DNA from 3 places in the Colwellia sp. NW0002-52-1 genome. Region 1 is predicted to be linked to each of the others. Evidence: predicted binding sites of a transcription regulator. Region 1 holds the regulator's gene; each other region holds the start of a gene.
What was found. Region 1 encodes sigma-54, which starts transcription at its own class of promoters, with help from an activator protein. Its sites were predicted from a motif close to GTTGGCACGNNNNTNGNNT; they were not measured.

Region 1 (8,005 bases):
TATCCAAATGCAAATAGAACACGTTAAAAAGCGTGTAAATGACGCCATGTCTATGGCTAAATCACTGGGAGCCGATGGTGCTGAAGTAGCAATGAGTCGTCAACAAGGCTTGAGTGTGAGTACACGCCTAGGTGAAGTTGAAAATGTTGAATTCACTAATGATGGTGGTTTAGGGATTACTGTTTATAAAGGTGGTCGTAAAGGTAGTGCTTCAACAGCGGATTTATCTGAGAAAGCCTTAAAGCAAGCGATTGAAGCGGCGGTTAATATCGCAAAATATACTTCAGTTGACGAATGCTCGGGCATGGCTGATAAAGAACTCTTAGCCATGAATCCGCCAGATTTGGACTTATATCACCCGCAAGAGTTAACCACAGAGCAAGCTATTAGCTTAGCAAAAGAATGTGAAGATACCGCTTTAGCTTATGACAAACGCATTACTAATTCAGATGGTGCTACCTTAGCAAGTTTTGAAGGTTTTAAAGTTTACGGTAATAGTCATGGGCAAATCGTAGGCTACCCAAGTACACGTCACAGTTTAAGTTGTGTGATGATCGCCAATGAAGGTGATGATATGCAGCGCGATTACGCTTATACCGTTAGTCGTGAATTTAATGCCATGGAAAGTGCCGCTAAAATAGGCCAGCAAGCTTCTATCGAAGCATTGTCAAGATTAGGTGCGCGTAAATTAGCAACCACTAAGGTGCCTGTTATGTTTCGTGCTGATATTGCCAATACACTTTTTGGGCATTTTATCGCTGCGATTAGTGGTGGCAACTTGTATCGTAAATCGTCATTTTTAATGGATTCAATAGGCAAAAAAATCTTTCCTGAGTTTTTAAGTATTAGCGAACGTCCACATTTGAAAAAAGCTTTAGCCAGTGGCGCATTTGATGCTGAAGGTGTTGCGACTATTGATCGTGAAATTATTACTGATGGCAATTTAGCTACTTATCTTTTAACCAGTTACTCAGCCCGTAAAATGGGCCTACAAACAACCGGTCATGCTGGCGGAATTCATAACTGGCAACTTGGTATTCAAGGTGAAGGCAAAGGTGGTAATTTTGATGCGATGTTAAAAACTTTAGGCACGGGCTTATTAGTCACTGAATTAATGGGCCAAGGTGTTAATGTTGTTACTGGCGATTATTCAAGAGGTGCAGCAGGTTTTTGGGTTGAAAATGGTGAAATCGCTTATCCAGTGGATGAAATTACCATCGCCGGTAAATTACAGGATATGTTCTCAGGTATTGTCGCAATAGGTAACGATACCGATATGCGGGGTAGCATTCGCACCGGTTCAATTATTATTAATGAAATGCAAATAGCAGGAAGCTAACAAAAAAGTTTCAAGTTATGAGCTGTAAGCTGTCAGTAAAAGGCAGCTTGTCTAACGGATAGCTTTAAACTGAAAGCTATCTTTTGTATTTACTGAAAGCTGACAGCTTAAAACTGTCAGCTTTTTTATTACCCTAACATTAACGTTGCTGTGCCTAAAAAGGCGAATATACCTACTACATCGGTTACGGTTGTTAAAATAACACTGCCGGCTAATGCAGGGTCAATGTTCATTTTTTTCAGCATAAGAGGCACGGTAACACCAGCAATACCGGCCGCGGTCATGTTCATTAGCATCGCAAAAGCGATAATGGCGCCTAGCATAAGATCTTGCTGCCAAATGGCTACCACTGAAGCAATTAATACTGCCCAAATTAAACCATTAAAAAAGCCGATGGCTAACTCTTTATATAATAGTATTCGTGAATTACTTTCACCAACATGGCCAAGTGCCATACCACGAATAACTAGCGTTAACGTTTGATTACCAGCAACACCCCCCATACTAGGGACAAGCGAATTAAGCACAGCTAAAATAGCCAATTGATTTAAAATACCTTCAAACATACTCGAAACAGCAACGGCCATTAGCGCAGTAATTAAATTCACGCCTAACCAAATAGAGCGGCGTTGTGTACTTTTTAGCACTGGGGCAAAGGTATCGGCTTCGTCATCTAAACCCGCCATACTCATCATGGAATGCTCGGCTTCTTCACGAATAATATCAACGACATCATCGACTGTAATACGGCCAAGCAGGCGACCTTCGTGATCAATTACTGGTGCAGAGAACCAATCGTAACGTTCGAATAACTGCGCAACATCTTTTTCGTTTAGATCCGCGGTAATCGCTTGAATATCTTTATCTATTAGGTGTGAAATAATAGTTTCGGCTTTAGCGGTTACTATGGATGATAAAGAAACTGCACCGATGAAATGATCTTCACGGTCAACAACATAGAAAGAGTCGGTTGCTTCTGGCAACTTGCCGCGTAAACGTAAATAGCGTAACACCACATCTACCGTAACATCGGGCCGAATAGAAATGGTATCGGTATTCATGATACCGCCGGCAGTGTCTTCTTCGAATGAGAGCGCTGTTTCTACACGGCTGCGATCCTGCCAGTCCATGGCGTTCAATACTTCTTGATAAACAGTGTCAGGTAATGTTCTGAAGACTTCTGCTAAATCATCAACGTCCATACCTTCTGCAACGGCAGCAAGCTTTTCAGGGTTAATGTTTTTAAGAATACTTTTTCGAACTTCTTCGTTGAGTTCTTCGAGTACGTCACCATGATGATCAGCATCAATTAACTGCCAAAGCGCCATTCGGCTTTTGCTAGGAGACGACTCTAAAAGTAGGGCAAGATCGTATGCCGGCATGTCTTGCAGTAATTTTCTGACATAGACAAACATACCGCTATCGAGGGCAGTATTTACCTGTTGTAGGCGTTGATGACTGTATTCTTGTTCGGAAACTTCCGGCATATTTTTACCTTTTGCCGCTACAAAAATGAAAACTATTAAAGATAAATTTGTTGTCGGGTGTTATTTACGGCTGTGCTAATTACAGCTGACGTTGACCCAAACAGTTAAATGGCCTCAATTATAAAAGGCTATTATTAACGTTCTATTAAATGATGCCTATTGGGTAAAAATTCGATTAAATCAAAATGTAAAGTATTTCGATTTTTCAGGCAGCGCCTATTATGAATATGCTTGAGGTAATTCGATTGTGCTAAATTACCAACTTTAACGATAAGTTAGCTAATTCATTATTTTATAGGGTATCGAATGTTAATATTTAACGGGTTGAGTTTACCGTAATTTTTGATATTTCGCAGCTTTTTTATTGACTTAACAAAGTATTGAATTAATCGAAGTACTGTTATTCAGCTTCATCAAATTTATTACTAAACAGTTGGCAAACTTCATCGAGAGCAGATTCTGCATCTTCACCGGTGGCCACTACTTTAACGGTTTTTCCTTGCGCGCCGGCAAGCAACATCAAGCCCATAATACTATTTGCATCTGCATGATTTTCATCTAATTCAATAGTGACTTTAGCGGTGAATTTTTGGCTCAACTGTGCCAGTTTAGTTGCCGCTCGGGCATGTAGCCCAAGCTTGTTAATAATTAATACATTGCGACTGGCTTGTATATTCATCAGCGTTAGCTACTAGCAACAGGTAAGTCACGATGACGAGACTGTACGTCTTTACGTTCTTTACGCAGATTATTTGCAAGCAGTTCAGTAATATATACGGAACGATGCATACCGCCGGTACAACCAATAGCAATGGTAATATAACTACGGTTATTTCTTTCTAAGTGCGGCAACCAAGTCATCATAAAGCTATTAATTTGCCAAATAAATTTAGTGACTATGGGTTGGCTAGCGAGGAAGTCTTGTACTGGTTTGTCTAAGCCGGTGTAGCCTTTAAGTTCTTTATCCCAAAATGGGTTTGGTAAAAACCGTGCATCAAAGACATAATCTGCATCTTGTGGTACACCATGCTTAAAGCCAAAAGATTCGAAAACTACCACCATAGAACCCGATTTTTTACCTAAAACCCGTTCTCTCACTAAGTCAGCTAGCTGGTGTGGAGTTAATTGGCTGGTATTGATATATAAATGTGCACGACTTGCAATAGGTTCAAGCAGCTTTTTCTCTAACGCCATTGCTTGATCTAGGGCTATATTTTGTCTAATAAGTGGATGCAAACGACGAGTTTCACTGAAACGTCGAATAAGGTCGCTATCATCAGCATCGAGATATAGAAGGCTTAATTCAACGGCGTTTGGCAAATACTCAATAATTTCTGGAACATCGTTTGGATCAGCGGGTAGGTTTCGAACATCTAAGCTTACGGCAACAGTTTCATAATCATTAATAACGGTATGAATTAAAGCCGGCAATAAATTGACCGGTATGTTATCAACACAATAGTAGCCTAAATCTTCTAATACACGCAGCGCAACACTTTTACCTGACCCTGAACGGCCACTGACAATAATTAATTTCATTGAGGTTTAACTCGCCTGTTGAATTAACTGAAACAATTCTTGGTTATTTTGACATTTACGCACTTTTTTACAAAATTGCTTTTCACGAAATATTTTAGCAATACTTTGCAGAGTACATAGGTGATTCTGACATTCGTTTTCAGGCACAAATAGCGCGATAAAAATATCTACAGGGCGATTATCTATAGCGTCAAAGTCAATGGGCTCTTCTGTTGTAATAACAACGGCAACCGGTTGACAGGTATTGTCTATGCGTCCATGTGGTATTGCTATGCCATTTCCTATACCTGTTGTACCCATTCTCTCGCGCTTTACAAGGCTCTCTAAAAGCTGAAATGTATCATGTTCAGGCAATTTTTCGGCAGCCAGACTACTTAAGTATTCTAGAATACGTTTTTTACTGGAACCCGGAGCAGCACAAATAGTGCAGTCTAGAGTTAAGATGTCTTGCAACTTCATAAACTTATAAAACCTAAAGCGACATGGCGCTAATGTTTGTTGATTTTGCCTTTGTATTTCAATATTTGGCGATCTAATTTATCAATTAATGCATCAATTGAAACATACATATCATTATGCTCCGCTTTCGCATGTACTTCTGAGCCACTTAAATGCACCGTTGACTCAGCAATTTGATTTAACTTTTCTACGGTTAAAACCACATGAACATTATTTATATGTTCAAAATGGCGCTCCAGTTTCTCGAACTTTTCATTTACATAATCACGTAATGAGTCGGTAACATCGACATGGTGTCCACTAAGATTAATTTGCATATGCTTAATTCCTCTTTTGGGTGAATGCAACCGCCTACAGTAAGCTTTTACGTTGATTTGATGGCGGTATGGAAAGTGACTCTCGATACTTGGCAATGGTACGCCTTGCTACCTTTATACCTTGCTCTGCTAATACATCAGCAATTTTACTATCACTTAATGGTTTTGCAGGTATTTCTGCGGCGACAAGTTTTTTAATCAGTTCACGAATAGCAGTTGATGAACATTCACCACCATTTTCGGTACTTACATGGCTTGAGAAGAAGTATTTTAGCTCGAAAATTCCCCGGGGTGTATGCATATACTTCTGTGTAGTAACACGAGAAATAGTTGATTCATGCATATCTACGGCTTCGGCAATATCATTTAGAACCATAGGGCGCATAGCTTCAGGGCCATGTTCAAAGAAGCCTTGCTGGCGCTGTACAATACAATTAGACACTTTTAATAGGGTGTCGTTTCTGCTCTCTAGGCTTTTGATAAACCATTTAGCTTCTTGTAAATTTGAACGAATAAATTGGCTATCTGCAGATGATTTCATCGTGCGAGACATAGCTGCATATTGCTGGTTTACCGATAACTTTGGCGCGGTATCTGGATTGAGTTCAACGGTCCAGCGGCCATTTTTCTTTTCAACAGATACGTCAGGAATAACATATTGTTCTTCACTTTTGATTACGCTATCACCCGGACGAGGGTCTAAAGATTGGATTAAACGGATAACTTCGCGTAATTGATCTTCCTTTATGCGTAATTTACGCATAAGCTGGCGATAATCACGATTACCAAGTAAGTCGATAAACTCGGTAACGGCTAGTTTGCTTTCAGCGAGCCACGGCGTATCTTTTGAAAACTGGTTAAGTTGAATAAGCAAACATTCAGGAATTGAGCGAGCAGCTACTCCAACCGGGTCAAAAACATTGATTCGTTTCAGTACAGCTTCAATCTCGTCGAGCTCTACATCATCAATGCCAACACTTTCTAGTATTTCTTCTGCGCTAACGGTTAAGTATCCTGCTTCGTCTACGGCCTCAATAATAGCAACAGCAATGGCTCTATCGGTATCGCTAAAAGGAGTGAGCTCCATCTGCCAAATTAGGTGGTCTTGTAAGGAATCTTTAGTTTCACCCTGATAGGTGTAGTCTTCTGAAGCAACGCCCACACCGCCACTACTCGCACTTGCGCTGAAATTGTCATCCCAGGTTGTATCACCGTTTAATTCTTCAGGAATGTCAGTTTTTGCTAAGCCTTCTGAAGAGCTTATCTCATCAATTGTTGGTGCAGAGTCTTCGCTGCCATCTGATGATATTTCAGCACTCTCATTAACACCTGCAGAGTAACCTTCTTCGAGGTGATCAGGAGTACTTTCTGAATTATTATCTGGCGATTCGTCAACTTCAAGGAGTGGATTACTTTCAAGAGCTTCTTGAATTTCTTGTTGTAAATCCAAAGTTGATAATTGCAACAGCTTTATAGCCTGCTGCAATTGCGGGGTCATCGTTAATTGTTGTCCGATACGGAGTTGCAGAGTAGGACGCATTTACGTTTTCATTTCCCTGTTCAAGTACATGATAGTATTACCGCGTGATTATGTTACTCACTATAACGTGAATTGTTCACCTAGGTATACATCTCTTACGTGTTGATTTGCAAGTATTTCATTAGAGTTTCCCTCTGCGATAAGCTCACCATGACTAACAATATAAGCATGCTCACAAACATCAAGAGTTTCTCTAACGTTATGATCGGTAATTAAGATACCGATGCCGCGTTCTTTTAAGTGTAGGATAATTTTTTTTATATCACCTACCGAAATAGGGTCAACACCCGCAAAAGGTTCATCAAGCAGGATAAACTTTGGATCTGCAGCTAATGCTCGTGCTATTTCAACGCGTCTGCGTTCACCGCCAGATAAACTCATACCTAAGTTGTCTTTGATATGACTGATGTTAAATTCTTCGAGTAAATGTTCAAGCTTTTCTTCTCGCTCTACATCATTTAATGCTTTACGCGTTTGTAAAATGGCCATAATGTTGTCATAAACCGTAAGTTTACGAAAAATTGAAGCTTCTTGAGGTAAATAGCCAATACCTTTTCGAGCACGCTCATGCATTGGCAACAAAGTCAGATCTTCATCATTTAATACTATGGAACCACTGTCGTTATTGACTAATCCAACAATCATATAAAATGAAGTAGTTTTACCTGCGCCATTAGGTCCTAATAAACCAACAATTTGCCCAGCAGAAACTTTCATACTGACATTTTTAACGACTTTTCTGCCTTTATAAGCTTTAGCAAGTCCGGTGGCTGATAAGGTTGAAATAGACATTTACTCTTGCTTTTCCTTAGATTTTTTTGGCAATTCAGTTTTATTTTTAGGTTGTAGCACAGTTTCAACTTTGGCATTTTCTAAACTTTCGGCATTCACATACTCAGTTTCAAAGTTATAAGTAATTTTACTGCCGCTAACTTCACTGCCTTCTTGACGCAGCAAAGCATTACCAGAAATTACAACGGTATTTTTGTGTGGCTCATATCTAATTTCATTTGCTTGTAAGTTGATTGGGCTACCGTCTTGCAATGTCTGTTCAAAAGTTGCTGGAGAGCCTTTAGCAATATAAATTTTATTATCGCTTTCGTTTTGAGTGATTACCTGAACGAGCTCGGCATTAATGGTAAGCGAACCCTGGGAAATAATAACGTTATCAATATAACTGAATATTTTATTTTTTAGATCCGCAGCTTGTCGCGACGAAGAAATTTTAATTTCTTGGTCTACGTTGAATTTTTCTGCACTTACTAGCGGCATTAATATTACGCATGCAGTTATGCCAATAAGGCTATTTTTTAATTTTTTTATA
Region 2 (8,005 bases), on a different contig from region 1:
AACGCTGATCGCTTTGACTTAGCCTAATTAACGCCTGCATTTCCCCACATTAAATTAGCGAAGTGTGGGGGAGCGCAGTTAGTATAATCGTCATAAATTGCTTATAAAAAAAGGCCTTAAAGGCCTTTTTTATAACATTGTTAAAGAATTAACAATCTTCGTCTTCAGCATCTGCACTTTCTTTTGCTTTTTCACAAGCATCTTCAATAGCATTACCTGCATCAGTTTTCATATCACCAAATTTGTTGCTGATACTATCTTTCATATCGCCAATTTTATCGCCGGCTTTTTCCATTGCTTCGCCTGCATCATCTTTTAATGCCGATACTTTTTCGCCTGCGCTGTCTTTCATGTCACTAACTTTTTCGCCAGCACTTTCAAGGGCATCGCCAGCACTGTCTTTCATTTCGTTAACTTTTTCGCCAGCGGCTTCAAGTGCATTACCGGCACTGTCTTTCATTTTATCCATAGTGCTGCTGGCATCTTGTGCAACAGACTCAACTTTGTCACCCGCTTTTTCTGCTTCTTTTTCACTACATGCTGTTAAACCAAACATAGCAACAGATAAAATAAGTGTGGTTGATAATTTTTTAATAAATGTCATTTTTATTCCCTAGATTTTTAGTTATTTTCCACGAATTGCATGCCCGATTAAAGACATAATCGGCAACCCTAAGAAAATAAATTATATTTTTATAATACCAATAACTGAATCAGCTATATCACTAAAACTAAATATTGCTGCAATAACTTAAAAATAAACCCCCTTCATTTAATGAATGATTTTCTCAGGTTAATTTTTTAGATATCCATAAACATAGCTTATTACTTATTTCATCTAAAAATCACTCATAACCCACTGAAAATTATTAATTAACGAGCGTTTATAAGTTTTATTATATATCAATAACAGCCAAAGCAAGTAAAATATTTACCGACTATACAAGAATAGCATTCATTTAAATAAACTAAAGGTTCACTAATATCAATACGCTTGCTTTTCAGGCAATAAAAAAGGCCTAGAAAGGCCTTTTTGTGTAACTACCAAGTGAGCACTTAAAAGTCTGTATCTTTCGCTTTATCACCATTTAATGCCGATAAACCTAATCAGGGTGTCTATACGCAGCTTGTTATCTGCTGATTTTAACACGTAGTTTTTAAGTGAATGATTTAACCGTTAATACGGCTTAAATTTTAAGAAAACCTACTATAATTTGACTTTAAAAACGCCCAACTTACATTGAGCGTCTTGATTATAAATAAAACAATCTCGTGCTTCGTTATGATGTTGGTCTATTAATCATTATTGATTTAATATTAACGAATTCTTTTAAACCAAAACCACCATGCTCTCGACCATAACCACTGTTTTTCACTCCTCCAAAAGGTAGGTTTGGTTGCGATAAACCATAGCCATTTATGTTAACCATACCCGTGTTAAAGTGTTTCTGAGCAAGCTCAACCGCTCGTTCTTCGTTTATAGAGAAAATACCACCACCTAAACCATAGCGAGAGTCATTAGCAATTCGCATTGCCTCCTCATCATCACTCGCCTTTATAAGCGCAGCAACAGGACCAAATAGCTCATCATCATATGCCGGCATATTAGGTCTTACGTTTTCTAGAATAGATGCTGGGTAAAAGAAACCTTCTCCCTCTGGAATATCACAACCACAAACTACCGTTGCACCACGCTTAATAGATTCAGTAACTTGTTGGTGTAATTTATCACGTAAGTCTTTTCTCGCCATTGGGCCTAAATCAGTATCATCTGCCCAAGGGTCTCCTAATGTTAGTTGCATCATCCCCTTTTTAAAGCCTTGTTTAAACTCATCATAATTTTTTTCGGTGACGATAAAGCGTTTTGCAGAAACACAGGTTTCACCATTATTAATAACTCGTCCTTTAACACAGGTTGCTATCGCTAGCGCAATATCTGCATCATCTAAAACCATGTATGCATCATTACTACCTAGTTCTAATACTGTCTTTTTGCTATGTTTAGCCGCTTCTTCTGCTACCAACTTTCCAACTTCATCGCTACCGGTGAAAGTAACCCCTTGAATAGCATCATGACTAATTAACTTACTGGCAGTTTCACCATCAATAAGTAACGACTGGTAAACATACTTGGGAAATCCAGCTTGCTCATAGAGAGATTGAATTTTTTCTGCCATACCAAACACATTAGAGGCATGTTTCATCACGGTAGTGTTACCGGCAACTACATTAGTAATGCTATATCTCATCACCTGATATAAAGGGAAGTTCCATGGCTGAATTCCTAAAATAACACCAATAGGTTGATAAGTGATCAGTGCTTTACCTTGTTCATAATCGCGTTCTTCATTAGCCAGTGCCTGTTCAGCAATGCTAGCCGTGTATTTACAGATTTCAACGCACAGCGCTACCTCTTGCTCACCTTGGGATTTAACTTTACCCATTTCGTCAACCATGAGTTGCACTAACTCGTGCTGATTGTCTTCTATCACTCGCGCTAGCGATAGCGCTAACTTTGCTCGCTCTGCAACGTCAACAAGCTTCCATTTATTGAAACTCTGTTCGGCATTTTCTAAGGCAAGCTTAGCTTCGCCATGTGTCAGCAAGTTATACTTTTTAATCTTTTCCTCGGTAAAGGGGTTGATCGTCTCTATTGAATTACTCATTAGTTTTTTGACCTCTTGTCGCGTTAGATATACAGAGCATTGCAAGGCTAAAGCCACATTTCACATTAAAACAAGCCCTATAACCCCTTGATTTAATGATAAATAAATATGGTTTATTTTAGCTTGTTAATAAGTAAACCAATGGGCATGAAAAATATTCATTATGAAGTGTGAGATTTACAGATTGGGGGTGCACTAAAATTGCCAATAGGGCTAATGAGTCCCCATTAACCTAAGCCCTAAATAGCAATAACGCGACTAAAAAGTCGCGTTATTGCTTAATGCTGATCTTAATCAATATAGCATCATAGTCATTTAAATAAATTGAGCAGGGCTCACAAATATTAAATGTCTATTTCATTACTTCATCAATACTTTTACTGCCATTAAATAGCTCTGTTATTTTGTTTACTTTAGGTGAATTATTAACAATAAATAACAGTGCCTTAGCAACGTCATCTCGTGTAATAATTGCATATTCTTTTTGCTCGGGCCTTGTTATTGTAAATTTTCCTTTACCTGCATCATTGGTTAATGTGCCAGGACGAACAATAGAGTAGTGCAACCCGCTACGCATTAAATGTTCGTCAGCCATGTGTTTGGCAATTAAGTAAGGTTGCATACTTTCTGAGCCTTCTGACGGTGCATCAGCACCGATTGAACTGACTAATATAAAGTGCTCAATCGCATTAGCTTTTGCATAATCAGCCGCTCGGCATGCGGCCCATAAATCAATTAACATGGTTTTATCTGCTCCTGTATTACCACCAGATCCAGCGACAAAAACCACATTGGTACATTGCTTAAATGCCTTACCAAAATCTTTAGTGAGATCGGCTTCAACAATCGTTAAATTTTCATTATTAATAGCTGATAATTTACTTTTATCACGAACAAGCGCAACAACATGATTACCATCATCAAGCATAAGTTGGGTAAATTTTTTACCAATTTGGCCACTGGCACCAATAATTAATGTTTTTTTCATATTATCTGTTTCCTTATAGTATTTAAGATTTCTATTCGATTATGTAAATGAATAAAAAATTTAAAATGCAATTAACCTTAGTCCAATCATTACCAACATGGTGATATTGGCAACTACACCAATTAAAAAGAAATAAGTACGTGGGCTTGGGTTTTTCTCGGTTGCAATAGCATAGTACAACGCCATATGGATAATTCTCGCGGCAAGATAAACCCATACGCAAACAGCAAAAATAGGGCTTTGAAGGTTAAGAGCAAAAGCAAAAAGAACCGTGCCTACAAATAGCGTACTGTTTTCTAGCGTGTTTTCAAAAGTGCGGTGTGATCTAAATACAAAACTATCGTGGGATAAATTTTCGTCAATTTTGCCTGGAATAGCATTGGGTTGCTTAGCTTTACTAAAAGTTGCTACTGCCCACTGAACAAGTACCATCAATAAGTATAAGTAAAACCCCAAATAGGCTGAGTTGCTTACTGTAATCATTATTACTTCCTTTTTATCTATTGTGAGCATTAAGTAGCAAGTATCGAGCCTAATTTAAGCCATTGATATTTAGTTATTTAACTTTAGAAAATATCAATGGTGTATAGAAAGTACAAAGGCTATTGTAAAGATTACTTATGCCAAGGTTGAATTTTCATTCAATGAAGATAACGCTTCAAGTTAAGTGCGGATCTGTAATTGATGCTTATTACCTGAATGTTAGCCGGTAGTAAAAGTTGAAATATATTGCCAATATTTTTATCGCTAACCTTATAAATTCGATGAAAAACAGTCACCAAAAAAGGCCTAGAAAGGCCTTTTTATTTCTTAACTGTAGATTAACAGTCTGTATCGTCAGCTTTTACGCCTTCTTTTACATTTTCACAAGCGTCTTCAACAGCATTACCAGCATCAGTTGCCATGTCACTTACTTTATCACCGGCATCTTCCATAGCATTTCCGGCATCATGTACCATGTCATCGACTTTCTCACCAGCGGTTTCTGCTTTATCGCCACTACATGCCGCTAAACCTAATACTGCTACAAGTGTGATCATTGTTGTTGATAATTTTTTAATAAAAGTCATAATTTTTTCCTTAAAGTTTTGGTGATTTACCACGAATGGCATTAGCGATTAATGAAATAACCAATAATACAACGAAGATGAAAAATATAATTTTAGCAATACCAGCTGCTGCGCCTGCAATACCACCAAAGCCAAATATTGCCGCAACGATAGCAACAACTAAAAATGTAAGTGCCCAGTTCAACATAGTATTCCCCTTTAATTAATTTAGTTTCGAACTACGAGTAACTTAATGCTTTAATCGTGCCAGATAGAAAATAAAACATAAGCTAATGTTATATAAAGATTTAAATTAATCACATCTAAATTACTTTACAGATTTCATATTAATTAATTGAAATTTTTACAGACAGGTTTGTATAAGTTGCAGAGCAATGAAGAGAATTAAGTAAATTTATAAAACAGTGGTGTTATGCAATAAACAACAACTAGTTGTATATTTCTCCCTAGATAAGCAATATAGCGATAAAATTGTATCAATCTATAAAATTTAGCAAACTAAAGGAAAAGGACGATAAATGATTAACAAAATGTTTATGGTTGTCATGATAACCATATTAGCTAACTTACCGATGAAATCAGCTTCAGCATTAGGGCCTAATGGGCATCGTATAGTGGCAAAAATCGCTGAAGATAACTTAGACCCTGACGTTAAAAAGGTACTGATGGAAATAACTAATGGTGATCCATTAGCAAAATTAGCAAACTGGCCTGACACTATTCGTTCAGATAAACATTGGGACCATGCCAAGCCTTGGCACTATATCTCAGTAGATGATGATGAGTCATTTACCGGACTAAGCAGAAGTAAATCAGGTGATGTACTAAAAGCCTTGTCTGATTTTGAAAAACAGCTTCGCAATAACACCATAAGTAAGGAAGAGAAGTGGCAAGCATTAGCCTTTTACATACATTTTGTTGGAGATATACACCAACCATTACATGTTGGCCGCAGAGATGATCGTGGCGGCAATGATATAAAAGTAACATGGTTTGGAAAGTCCAAAAATCTTCATGCAGTATGGGATTCTGCCATTATCGAAAATCAAAAGCTGTCTTACACCGAGTATGCTCATTTTTTAAATAATTACTCTGCAGATACCATTAAATTATGGCAAAGCGCTAAATATCTTGATTGGGCAAAAGACTCCAAAGCTATAAGAGCCAACGTATATAACTTTTCTGAAGATAAAGAATTAAGCTATCAATACGTATTTAAAAATACACCATTGTTAAATGAACAAATGTCTAAAGCAGGTGTACGTCTTGCGGGAATGTTAAATAAAATTTTTAAAATGTAAGAAGGGTTTAAACTATTTTAAGCTGTTGATAAAGCCATAGCTTGTCATGAATTTTAGCTTTATAAACTTTGGGTTTATCGTTTTAATTTGGTACCAAAATTAGGTATTTGGTACCAAATTAATTAACTATTAAAGCCGCATTAAATAACAATCAAATGCTATTCAACTGTAACTGATTTCGCTAAGTTACGTGGTTGGTCAACATCTGTACCTTTAATTATCGCCACATAGTAAGACAATAACTGTAATGGTAAGGTGTAAACAATAGGAGCAATAATGTCATCGCAATGCGGCACATTAATAACCTTCATTGTATCATCGCTGCTAAAGTTAGCACTTGCATCAGCAAATACGTACATTAAGCCACCACGAGCACGTACTTCTTCAACATTAGATTTTAATTTTTCAATTAAGTCGTTTTTAGGGGCAACAACAATAACAGGCATTTCGGCGTCAATTAACGCTAATGGTCCATGTTTAAGTTCACCTGCGGCATAGGCTTCAGCATGAATATATGAAATTTCTTTCAGCTTCAATGCGCCTTCCATTGCAATTGGGTATTGATCGCCACGACCTAAAAATAATGCGTGATGCTTATCAGCAAAGTCTTCTGCTAAATCTTCAATTGAACCAGCTAAAGCTAATACTTCTTCAAGTTTGTTTGGCAAGGTCATTAACGATTGAGCTATTTCGTTTTGCTTTTCTGACGACATACCATGATGTTGACCAATGGCTAATGTCATCATTAATAAACCAACTAGTTGCGTAGTAAAGGCTTTAGTAGAAGCTACACCAATTTCTGCGCCAGCTTTAGTCATAAAGGCTAAATCAGATTCACGAACTAATGATGAGCCTGCAACGTTACAAATAGTTAAGCTCGCACGGTAACCAATTTCTTTTGCTAAACGTAAAGCAGCTAGGGTGTCAGCCGTTTCACCTGACTGTGAAATTGTTACTAATAAAGCATTTTTCGGCACATGCGATTGACGATATCTAAACTCACTGGCTATTTCGATATTACATGAAACACCGGCTAAAGCTTCTAACCAGTAACGGGCAACCATACCTGAGTGATAACTGGTACCACAGGCAATAATTTGCACATGCTCAATTTCTTGAAAAATATCGTCAGCGCCATCACCAAAGGTTTTGATGTCTAACACATTACCTAATAAGCGACCTTCTAGCGTATTACGAATAGCTGTTGGTTGCTCATAAGTTTCTTTTAGCATGTAGTGACGGTATTCACCTTTATCACCAGAATCGTGACTTACTTCCGACTCTTTTGCTTCACGCTCTACAGACTTACCATCAGCATCAAAAATGTTAACTTCGAAACGTGTAACTTCAGCGACATCGCCTTCTTCTAAGAAAGAAAACTTACGCGTAACGGGTAATAATGCCAACATATCTGAGGCAATAAAGTTTTCACCAACGCCATAACCGATAACTAATGGGCTACCTGATCGCGCAACGATTACACGATCTTTGTCGCGAGTATCAACAACAACGGTACCGTAAGCACCTTCTAATTGTTTTACGCTAACTTGAACTGCGCTTAATAAGTTTTCTGCTGTTTTTAATTCATGATGAACTAAATGTGCGATAACTTCAGTGTCTGTTTCCGAGGTAAAAACATACCCTAGGGCTTGCAAGCGAGTACGCAAGCTTTCATGGTTTTCAATAATACCATTATGCACAACCGCTATAGTTTCTGATGATACATGCGGGTGAGCATTAACTTCACTTGGCGCGCCATGCGTTGCCCAGCGTGTATGCGCAATACCTGTGCCGCCAGCTAATGGGTTAGCATGCAATGCATCAGCAAGCTCTTGCACTTTACCTAAACGACGAGCTCGCATAAGTTTGTTGTTATTATCAATTATTGCAACACCAGCAGAATCGTAACCACGATATTCTAATCGCTTTAAACCTTCTACTAAAATGTCTGCTACATCACGCTGTGCGACAGCACCTACA
Region 3 (8,005 bases), on a different contig from region 1:
ATTTTTACACCACATTTAATCAAGTTATTTTAAAATTTTCTTTTAAAACGGGTTATAAATCATCTTCTAATAAATGCAGATCAGAATCGTTGTCTAAGCGCTTGCCACCTTTAGTAAGAATGGTAAGTTCAGATTTAACTTGCTCTGGACGTTTAATTTTTGATTCTATTTTTAATGCTAAATTATCACGACTACGCCCTAACTTAGCTCTAAACGAGGGTAAACTCTCCACTAACACCGTTATATGATCTGGCATTTCAATTGGAATAATATCACCGGCTTTCATATCCATAATTTTTTGTAATGACAATTTAACTTCGATAAATTTTGTTGAAATTTCAACCGGCACATCCATTATTTCATCGCGCAACGCCTTCGACCACCGCATGTCGGTATCTTCTTTATCACTTTGTACACCGGCATCAAGCAGCTCTCGAATAGGTTCTAACATAGAATAAGGAAGTGCCACATGAAAATCGCCGCCGCCGCCATCAAGTTCAATATGAAAAGAGCTAATAACAACCACTTCAGTTGGGCTTACAATATTGGCCATTGAAGGGTTTACTTCTGAGTCAAGATATTCAAAAGAAACATCCATAACAGGCGACCAGGCTTCTTTATAATCTTCAAAAATAATTTTTAGTAGCATTTGCACAATGCGACGTTCTGTTGGTGTAAATTCACGACCTTCAATTTTCGCGTGATAACGGCCGTCGCCACCAAAAAAGTTATCCACTAGAATGAAAACCAAACGAGCTTCCATGGTAATGAGTGCAGTGCCTTTAAGTGGTCGAAAGCGCACCATATTCAAACTGGTTGGCACAAATAAAGTATGTACGTATTCGCCAAATTTAATCATTTGAATGCCGTTTATCGACACTTCAGCGGATCGGCGCATCATATTGAATAGGCTAATACGCATATGACGAGCGAATCGTTCATTAACCATTTCTAAGGTTGGCATGCGCCCACGCACAATACGATCTTGAGAAGAAAAATCGTAATCCATCGTCCCCTCAGCTGAGGAAAAGTCTTCTACAATGTCTTCTTCTTCAACATCATCTACACCATGTAAAAGTGCATCAATTTCCTCTTGAGATAATAAATCACTCACTCGACAGTCTCTTTATCTTGTTAATGTAATTACGCTGTTTACTTCGTGTTTTATGGAAAAATTACTAGTTGTTGTTTTTTAGCACTTTATGCATTTATAAAGTGCGTTTAGCTAATCTGGCTGTTATTTTTTTATTGCATCACAAAGCCAGTAAATAATACTTTTTCAACAACATCGGCGTCTTCAATTTCTTTCATAATGCTTTGAACTTCAACCAAAGCTGATTGTTTTAATGAAGTTTTTCCGGCACTTGTTGCTAAATCGTCGGCGCTTGATTGTGAAAAAACACCGAGTAAGGTACTTTCAATAAGTGGTATATGCTTTTTGGCTGCTTCTTCATTTTCTGCTCCTCGTACAAGCAATTGCACTCGAATTTCAACAAAACGATCTCTTGCATTGCCTGGTACATTAAAACGAAATGGTCGGGGCATAGGGACATACAAGGCTGAACCAAGTGCTGCGCCTTCAGCTACTGCACCAGACTCTGCTGCTTCACCATCAGTGCTTAGTTCAGTATCAACGCCTGCTTGTGCAGTTTCATCTTCGCCGCCTAGCATAAAAAATGCGGCAGCTCCGCCGCCAACAGCTAAAATAACGACAATAGCGATAATAATAATCAGCTTCTTTTTTTTACCTGAATTATCTAGTTCAAGTTCTTTTTCGTCAGCCATTTGCCCTTCCTTTGAAGATTTTTTAAAGTACTTGTTAAACTATATCGTTGAATAGCCGCTAAACCAAAGAGTTTTATCAAGTATTGTGGCTCTATTCATCATTTAAGCGTAGTAATCGACACCAGTTGATGAAGCTTTAACCACATCAAGCACTGCCGAGTCATTTTCACCGAAGTTATCTTCAGCTGATTCTACATTTGTACCGTTATTGCCCGTTTGACTAAAGCCCTGTTCGCTTTGCTCACTGGCTTGTCGTTGTTCTATGTTTGCATCGCCAACATCAACACCGCTTTGGGCTAACATCTCGCGTAGCTTGTTCATATTTTGCTCTAGCGCGTCTTTAGCCTGTTGGTTTTGTACAACAAATTGTACTGCCGCTTGCTCATTTTGTAGGTTCACTTTAACGTGAATATTACCCATTTCAGGCGGGTCTAATTGTATTTCAACCTGCTGAATTTTTTGATTAATCATTACCATCACTTTATCTTTAACCGCATTTGCAAAATCTTTACGATAAATGGCAATGGTTTCAGTGTTAATAGCGGTTATAGATTTCTGTGTTTGTACGGTATTGGTATTGAGTTGGTTAAGGGTATTTTCAAAGCTTTGCTCTTGATGCGCATTTAATTCTGCAGCGCTTGTTAAGGTTCTAGCTGCTTGCGCATTAACTGAATGGTTAATGACAGGATTAAAGGCTGATATTGCTTTTTCAGTTTGATTGGCTTTTTTATCGTCTGTCGACTTTAACGTTGTTTGTTCTTCATCTGAAGTATTCGCTAGTTTAGTTGCTTCATCCATAACGGTATTTTTATGTGAACCGTCAGCATTTTTATCTGTTGGTGAAGTTGGTATTACTGTTGCCGTACTTTGATTAACCTGAGGTCGTTGAGCCGTATCACCCGCATTCGCTTCTTTTTTCAATTCTGCTACTTGTAATTTTGACTCGTTGGTTTCAGCTGCACTGACTTTATTCACAAAGGTTTGGGTTTCTGTTGATTTTTTAGTGTGTTCTACAGCAACTGCATCGCCTTTAATATTAGTCAACTTTTCAGTGGATTGTTCTGCCGCTAAAGCCTTTTTATGTTCAGTAGATTCATGTATAGCGTTTTCTTGGCTTTGAGCTAACTCTAGTGTTTTAGTGACATTATTTTTGTTGGCGCTAATATCATTATCAGAAAGATTTGATGCTACTGACTTTTCGTTTGTAATATCTTTATTATCTACTAATTTGTTTTTATCATTTTTAGTGCTTTCGATAAGGTTGGTCATTTCATCAATTACAGATGGCGTTGTTAGCTTATCTGTTGTGGCGGTTGAATTGGCATTAATCGCTTGCTCATTCAACTTATTACTTGCAGGCATTTTGGTATCGATCGCGCTAGTTCCAGTTTCTATACGCTTATTTTGTAATAACTCAGCAGATATTTTAGTGGTTGTACCGGATACATTTTGTTGTGTATTAGGTTTAATTTCAGTGTTATCTATACTTTTTTCTATACCGCTATTTACACTGTTATTTATACTGCTTTCTACACTGTTGGCTTGTGCTGATTTTGTTAATAATTTCTGTGCACCACTTAACATTTTTAACAGATCGACTGTTTCGTCATTTTCAACATTTTTTTCCGTACCTGCAGCCAAGTTCTGACCTACAACCTGTCCACCATTTAAGCCAGATTTCAGATCTTGTTGGGATGCACTTGCTAATGCTACTTTATCAGAACTCACCGCTGAACTGCCGGCATTTAACCTTGCCTCATTAGCGATAATGCTATTATTTTTATCATGAGTGGGAGCAACGGGCACAGGTAGCGTATGCTCGTTAGCTTTTTTATTGATTGCAGGATCTAAACTTGGTTCTTCTGCAGATATTAATGTTTTTTCTTCTGCTGTTATCGGTGCCGTAATGATGTAAGCGTTTTCAGCTAATGGGTGAGTAACTAAAGATTCATCATCAATCGGCAATGGCACGGGTAAAGTGTGTGCATCATCATTTATGGCCTTTTCAGCTTTTAATTTAGCCGACATAGCTTCGTTATCAATTACAAATGAAACCGGCAAAGTAGCTGATTTAATAACACTCGTTGAGCCCGCTATTGATGATTCATCTTCAACGGGTAAAGGCACAGGTAAAGTATGAGCATCTTTAAGTTCATGACGTATTCGTTTAATCGCAGTACCATTTTTTTCAATAAGTGGTGACTGTTCTGCCGCTTTCGACTCAAAATTGCCACCTGTACTTTTTTTAGCATCCGCTTCTGTGGTGCTTTTATTAGGGTAATGTTGCTCCATGGCATCAGAAAACGCATTGCCATTAGCTTGATTTTTATTGGCGGCATCTCCTTTACCTCCTAATAAATCAGAGGATTTACCAACATCAGAAGACAATAAACTCACTTGGTACATAATCAACCTTTCCTAAATTAAAACATAAGCGCAATTTAAAAAGTAACTTGCTGCTGATAACCAAGCAAAAATCATTCCAAACCAATTTAAATAAGTATGATTTGGCTTAGTACGATGTGAATAGCTTAGTTTTTTGTTCGTCTGTAATATTTTTCTTATCTGCAGAAGTCAGGAGTTAAAATGAATACCAACTAACGGTAAGGGAGTTAGTTTTATCTATTGCGACGAACATATTGTTGAGTAGCAATTTCATCAAACATTTTTTGCTCTTGCTTATTGGCAGCAAGCGCTAAAATGGCGAGTTTTTTATCTCGTAATAACTCAACCGCTTGTATTTTGCGGCGTTGCTCTAACCATTGTTTTTTTCTGGTTTCAACCAACGCTTTAGCTTGATGCACCGCGATTTTAACTTGCTGAGCAGCATTATCTAATTTAGCAATAAAGGCATGAAAGTGACTATAGGTTGCACTGTCTATTCCTTCTAATGAACGCTGATTAAGTCGACGCATGTACTCTAAGCGATAATCACTAACATTTTTTAAACGCTCTTGGTTTTGTTGATAATCAAGCTCAGCCGCTTGTAATGCCTGCGAGGCTTTTTGCTCTTTATCGAGCTCAAATTTATATAAGGTATTTAACTGTTTCATCGTGTTATCACCTTAATGTTATTGTGCTGGTTGATTTTGTTGAGCATGAGCCTGTGCTGCTGCCAATACTTCTTGCAACTGCGTTAAACTTTGAGCATACGGAATAATTTCAAGCATTTTTTGCTGTAAGAAAAATTGAATCACCGGCTGCAAGTCTATTGCTTGATCGATTCTTGGATCAGTACCTCTGCTATAGGCGCCAATAGAAATTAAATCTTTGTTTTCTTGATACAGCGCATACACTTGACGTAATTGTCTCGCAAGTTGTTGATGCTCTGCACTCGTTACCATAGGCATAACACGACTGATTGAACCTTCAATATCAACCGCAGGATAATGTCCTGCATCGGCTAATTTACGTGATAAAACTATATGACCATCTAAAATGGCGCGAGCGGCATCAGCAATGGGATCTTGTAAGTCATCACCTTCGGTTAATACGGTGAAAAAAGCACTAATAGAACCTTGTCCATCACCGCCGTTACCTGCACGCTCAACTAATTGTGGTAGTTTAGAAAACACCGAAGGCGGATAACCTTTAGTCGCTGGCGGCTCACCTACTGCTAAGGCGATTTCACGTTGTGCTTGTGCGTATCGGGTCAGCGAATCAATCAGTAATAAAACATTTAAACCTTGGTCGCGAAAATATTCACTAATTTGCACCGCCGTTTCACAGCCTTTTAAGCGCATTAATGGCGAATTATCGGCAGGGGCAGCAACCACCACAGAGCGTGCTCTCCCTTCTTCACCTAAAATTTCTTCTATAAATTCTTTGACTTCTCGACCACGTTCACCAATAAGTCCAACAACAATAACGTCAGCACTTGTTCCGCGGGTCATCATGCCTAGTAGCACACTTTTACCAACACCTGAGCCAGCAAATAAGCCCATACGTTGTCCTACACCAACGGTAAGAAAGCTATTAATTGAGCGCACGCCAACATCTAGAGGTTCGCTAATGGCTCGTCTTGAAAGTGGATTAATAGGTTTGCTGTCGTATTGGTAATTTTCTGACGCTTTTATTGGCCCTTTACCATCAAGCGGTTTACCGACACCATCTACTACACGGCCAAGTAAATCCATAGAAAGCGGTAAGCGCGCCTTAGTTGATAACGGCACAACACGTGCCCCTGGCAATACGCCTTGTAAACTTTGTTCTGGCATTAAAAAGGTGGTGTCTTGTGAAAAGCCGACAATTTCAGCTATAAGATCACCTTGAGAGGTTTCCACTAAACATTGACTGCCCACAGGTGCTTTAACCCCAACCGCTTCTAACGTTAAACCTACAACACGCACTAAACGCCCAGCAACAGAAACACTTTGCGGGTGTATAAGTTTTTCACAGTTTTTTAAACGTTCAGTTATGCGATTTATGTCAACCATAGGTGTTTACGCTTTTAGGTGATTTAACGATGCGACTTGCAATTTTGTTATGTTTATTATGCTTTGTTGAAGCGAAAAGAATAAGTACTCATTGGGCTTTAGTGAGCGCTACTACGATATTAATGACAAATTAGGCGTTTGTACGCTACTTAAAATGCCTATATCGTTAAAAACTTGACGTTTAAAAGCAAAAATTACTGATGTAGTGCTTCTTGCAAAAAAGATTCCAACACTTCGTTTAAACGTGATTTAACACTCAGATCAATATTCGACGTGCTATTTTCTATTTGGCAGCTACCTGGACTTAACTGCGGAGCAGCAAGTAAGCGCCAGCCTTGCTCTTTAATATGACTTGCGCCGAATTGTTGTTCGACCAATTTAATATCTTGTGGGTTCAATAGAATTTGTGTTTGAGACTCTTGCCCTGGCAAGGCCTTAATGCCTTCTGCAATGGCTGATAAAAGTATATCTGGATTGGTTTTAGCTTCATGCTTAGTGACAGCTTGAGTTAATTGTACAACTAACTGTAATAATTGTGCTTCAACGTTTTTTTCTACGTTAAGTAAAGGCTGGTGTAATTGTTCAATTAGCGCTTGCATGGCTGCAACTTGCTGATCGCTTGTCTCTTTACCTTCAGCAAGACCTTGTGCTACACCTTCTTCGTGACCAGTGCTTAGCCCTTCTTCGTGACCACTAACTTTGCCTTCTTCAAAACCTTTAGCAAAACCATCGGCTTTGCCTTGGGAGAACCCTTCATCAAATGCCGCTTGGCGAATATCTTCAATGTCTTGTGCTGTTAATGGTACCGGCTCGGCAACATTGCTTTCTTCTGGCGGTTCATACCGCCAATTACGTGACTTACCTAAAGCATTGGTTTGCCCTTGAACTTCTTCTATGTCTGATTGCACATTTGGAACAGACCAAGTATCAACTTGTGCTGATTTTTTATTTTCGTGCTGATCAGATTTTGGTGTTGGGTTCGTCGACATTATTTATTTCTCAATGAGACTATATTATAAGAATTCATCGCCGCCACCGCCGCCACCAAGCATAATTTCACCTGAATCAGATAATCGACGAGCAACCGCCAAGATTTCTTTTTGCGCGGCTTCTACTTCACTAATGCGCACTGGCCCCATGGCTTCAAGATCGTCAGCCAACATTTCAGCGGCACGTTTAGACATGTTCGCCATAATTTTTTCTCTTAGCGCTTCGTCTGCACCTTTAATGGCTTTCATTAATGCGTCTTGCTGTACTTCTCTTAATATCGCTTGAATACCTCTGTCGTCTACATCAGCAAGGTTTTCAAAGACAAACATTAAGTCTTGAATTTGTTGGCTCATTTCTTCATCGTGCTCACGAATTGAGTCCATTAACATACCTTCAACATTAGTATCTAGGTAGTTCATAATATCGGCAGCTGCTTTTAAGCCGCCCATTTTCGCTGCTTGTGCGCCCGCTTGACCAGCAAATTGTTTCTCCATGATCTCGTTAAGCTCTTGTAATGCCGCCGGTTGAACTTCTTCTAAATTGGCGATACGCATCATAAGATCTAAACGTACTTTATCTGCAAACTGGGTCATTATTTCTGCAGATTGTTCAGGATCTAAATAAGATAAAACAATGGTTTGTATTTGAGGATGTTCATTGCGAATAATATTGGCAACTTGTTTCGAGTCCATCCATTTTAAAGAGTCTAAGCCTTTAGCACCGCCGCCCATAACGATTTGGTCGATAAGGTTACCAGCTTTATCTTCACCTAATGCGGCAGTTAATGCTTTTCG

Region 2: a site for sigma-54 is predicted at 4,957-4,975, ahead of AC27H3_RS15605 (DUF1328 family protein). Genes of this name have one in related genera too.
Region 3: a site for sigma-54 is predicted at 4,254-4,272, ahead of AC27H3_RS13090 (flagellar hook-length control protein FliK). Genes of this name have one in related genera too.

Annotation. Positions count from the first base shown of each region.
Region 1 is NZ_BAAJLU010000002.1:241,348-249,352, reverse strand. Features, by position in the region: gene pmbA (metalloprotease PmbA) at 1-1,339, shown strand, start outside; gene mgtE (magnesium transporter) at 1,468-2,826, opposite strand; gene AC27H3_RS03825 (HPr family phosphocarrier protein) at 3,227-3,505, opposite strand; gene rapZ (RNase adapter RapZ) at 3,511-4,365, opposite strand; gene ptsN (PTS IIA-like nitrogen regulatory protein PtsN) at 4,372-4,824, opposite strand; gene hpf (ribosome hibernation-promoting factor, HPF/YfiA family) at 4,854-5,141, opposite strand; gene AC27H3_RS03805 (RNA polymerase factor sigma-54) at 5,176-6,681, opposite strand; gene lptB (LPS export ABC transporter ATP-binding protein) at 6,742-7,473, opposite strand; gene lptA (lipopolysaccharide transport periplasmic protein LptA) at 7,474-7,953, opposite strand; gene lptC (LPS export ABC transporter periplasmic protein LptC) at 7,985-8,005, opposite strand, start outside.
Region 2 is NZ_BAAJLU010000019.1:24,829-32,833, forward strand. Features, by position in the region: gene katG (catalase/peroxidase HPI) at 1-27, shown strand, start outside; gene AC27H3_RS15580 (hypothetical protein) at 149-604, opposite strand; gene AC27H3_RS15585 (NAD-dependent succinate-semialdehyde dehydrogenase) at 1,281-2,666, opposite strand; gene AC27H3_RS15590 (SDR family oxidoreductase) at 3,019-3,654, opposite strand; gene AC27H3_RS15595 (MAPEG family protein) at 3,715-4,137, opposite strand; gene AC27H3_RS15600 (hypothetical protein) at 4,476-4,724, opposite strand; gene AC27H3_RS15605 (DUF1328 family protein) at 4,735-4,911, opposite strand; gene AC27H3_RS15610 (S1/P1 nuclease) at 5,243-6,025, shown strand; gene glmS (glutamine--fructose-6-phosphate transaminase (isomerizing)) at 6,184-8,005, opposite strand, start outside.
Region 3 is NZ_BAAJLU010000013.1:57,540-65,544, reverse strand. Features, by position in the region: gene fliM (flagellar motor switch protein FliM) at 53-1,114, opposite strand; gene fliL (flagellar basal body-associated protein FliL) at 1,246-1,785, opposite strand; gene AC27H3_RS13090 (flagellar hook-length control protein FliK) at 1,888-4,191, opposite strand; gene fliJ (flagellar export protein FliJ) at 4,404-4,838, opposite strand; gene fliI (flagellar protein export ATPase FliI) at 4,857-6,221, opposite strand; gene fliH (flagellar assembly protein FliH) at 6,416-7,210, opposite strand; gene fliG (flagellar motor switch protein FliG) at 7,235-8,005, opposite strand, start outside.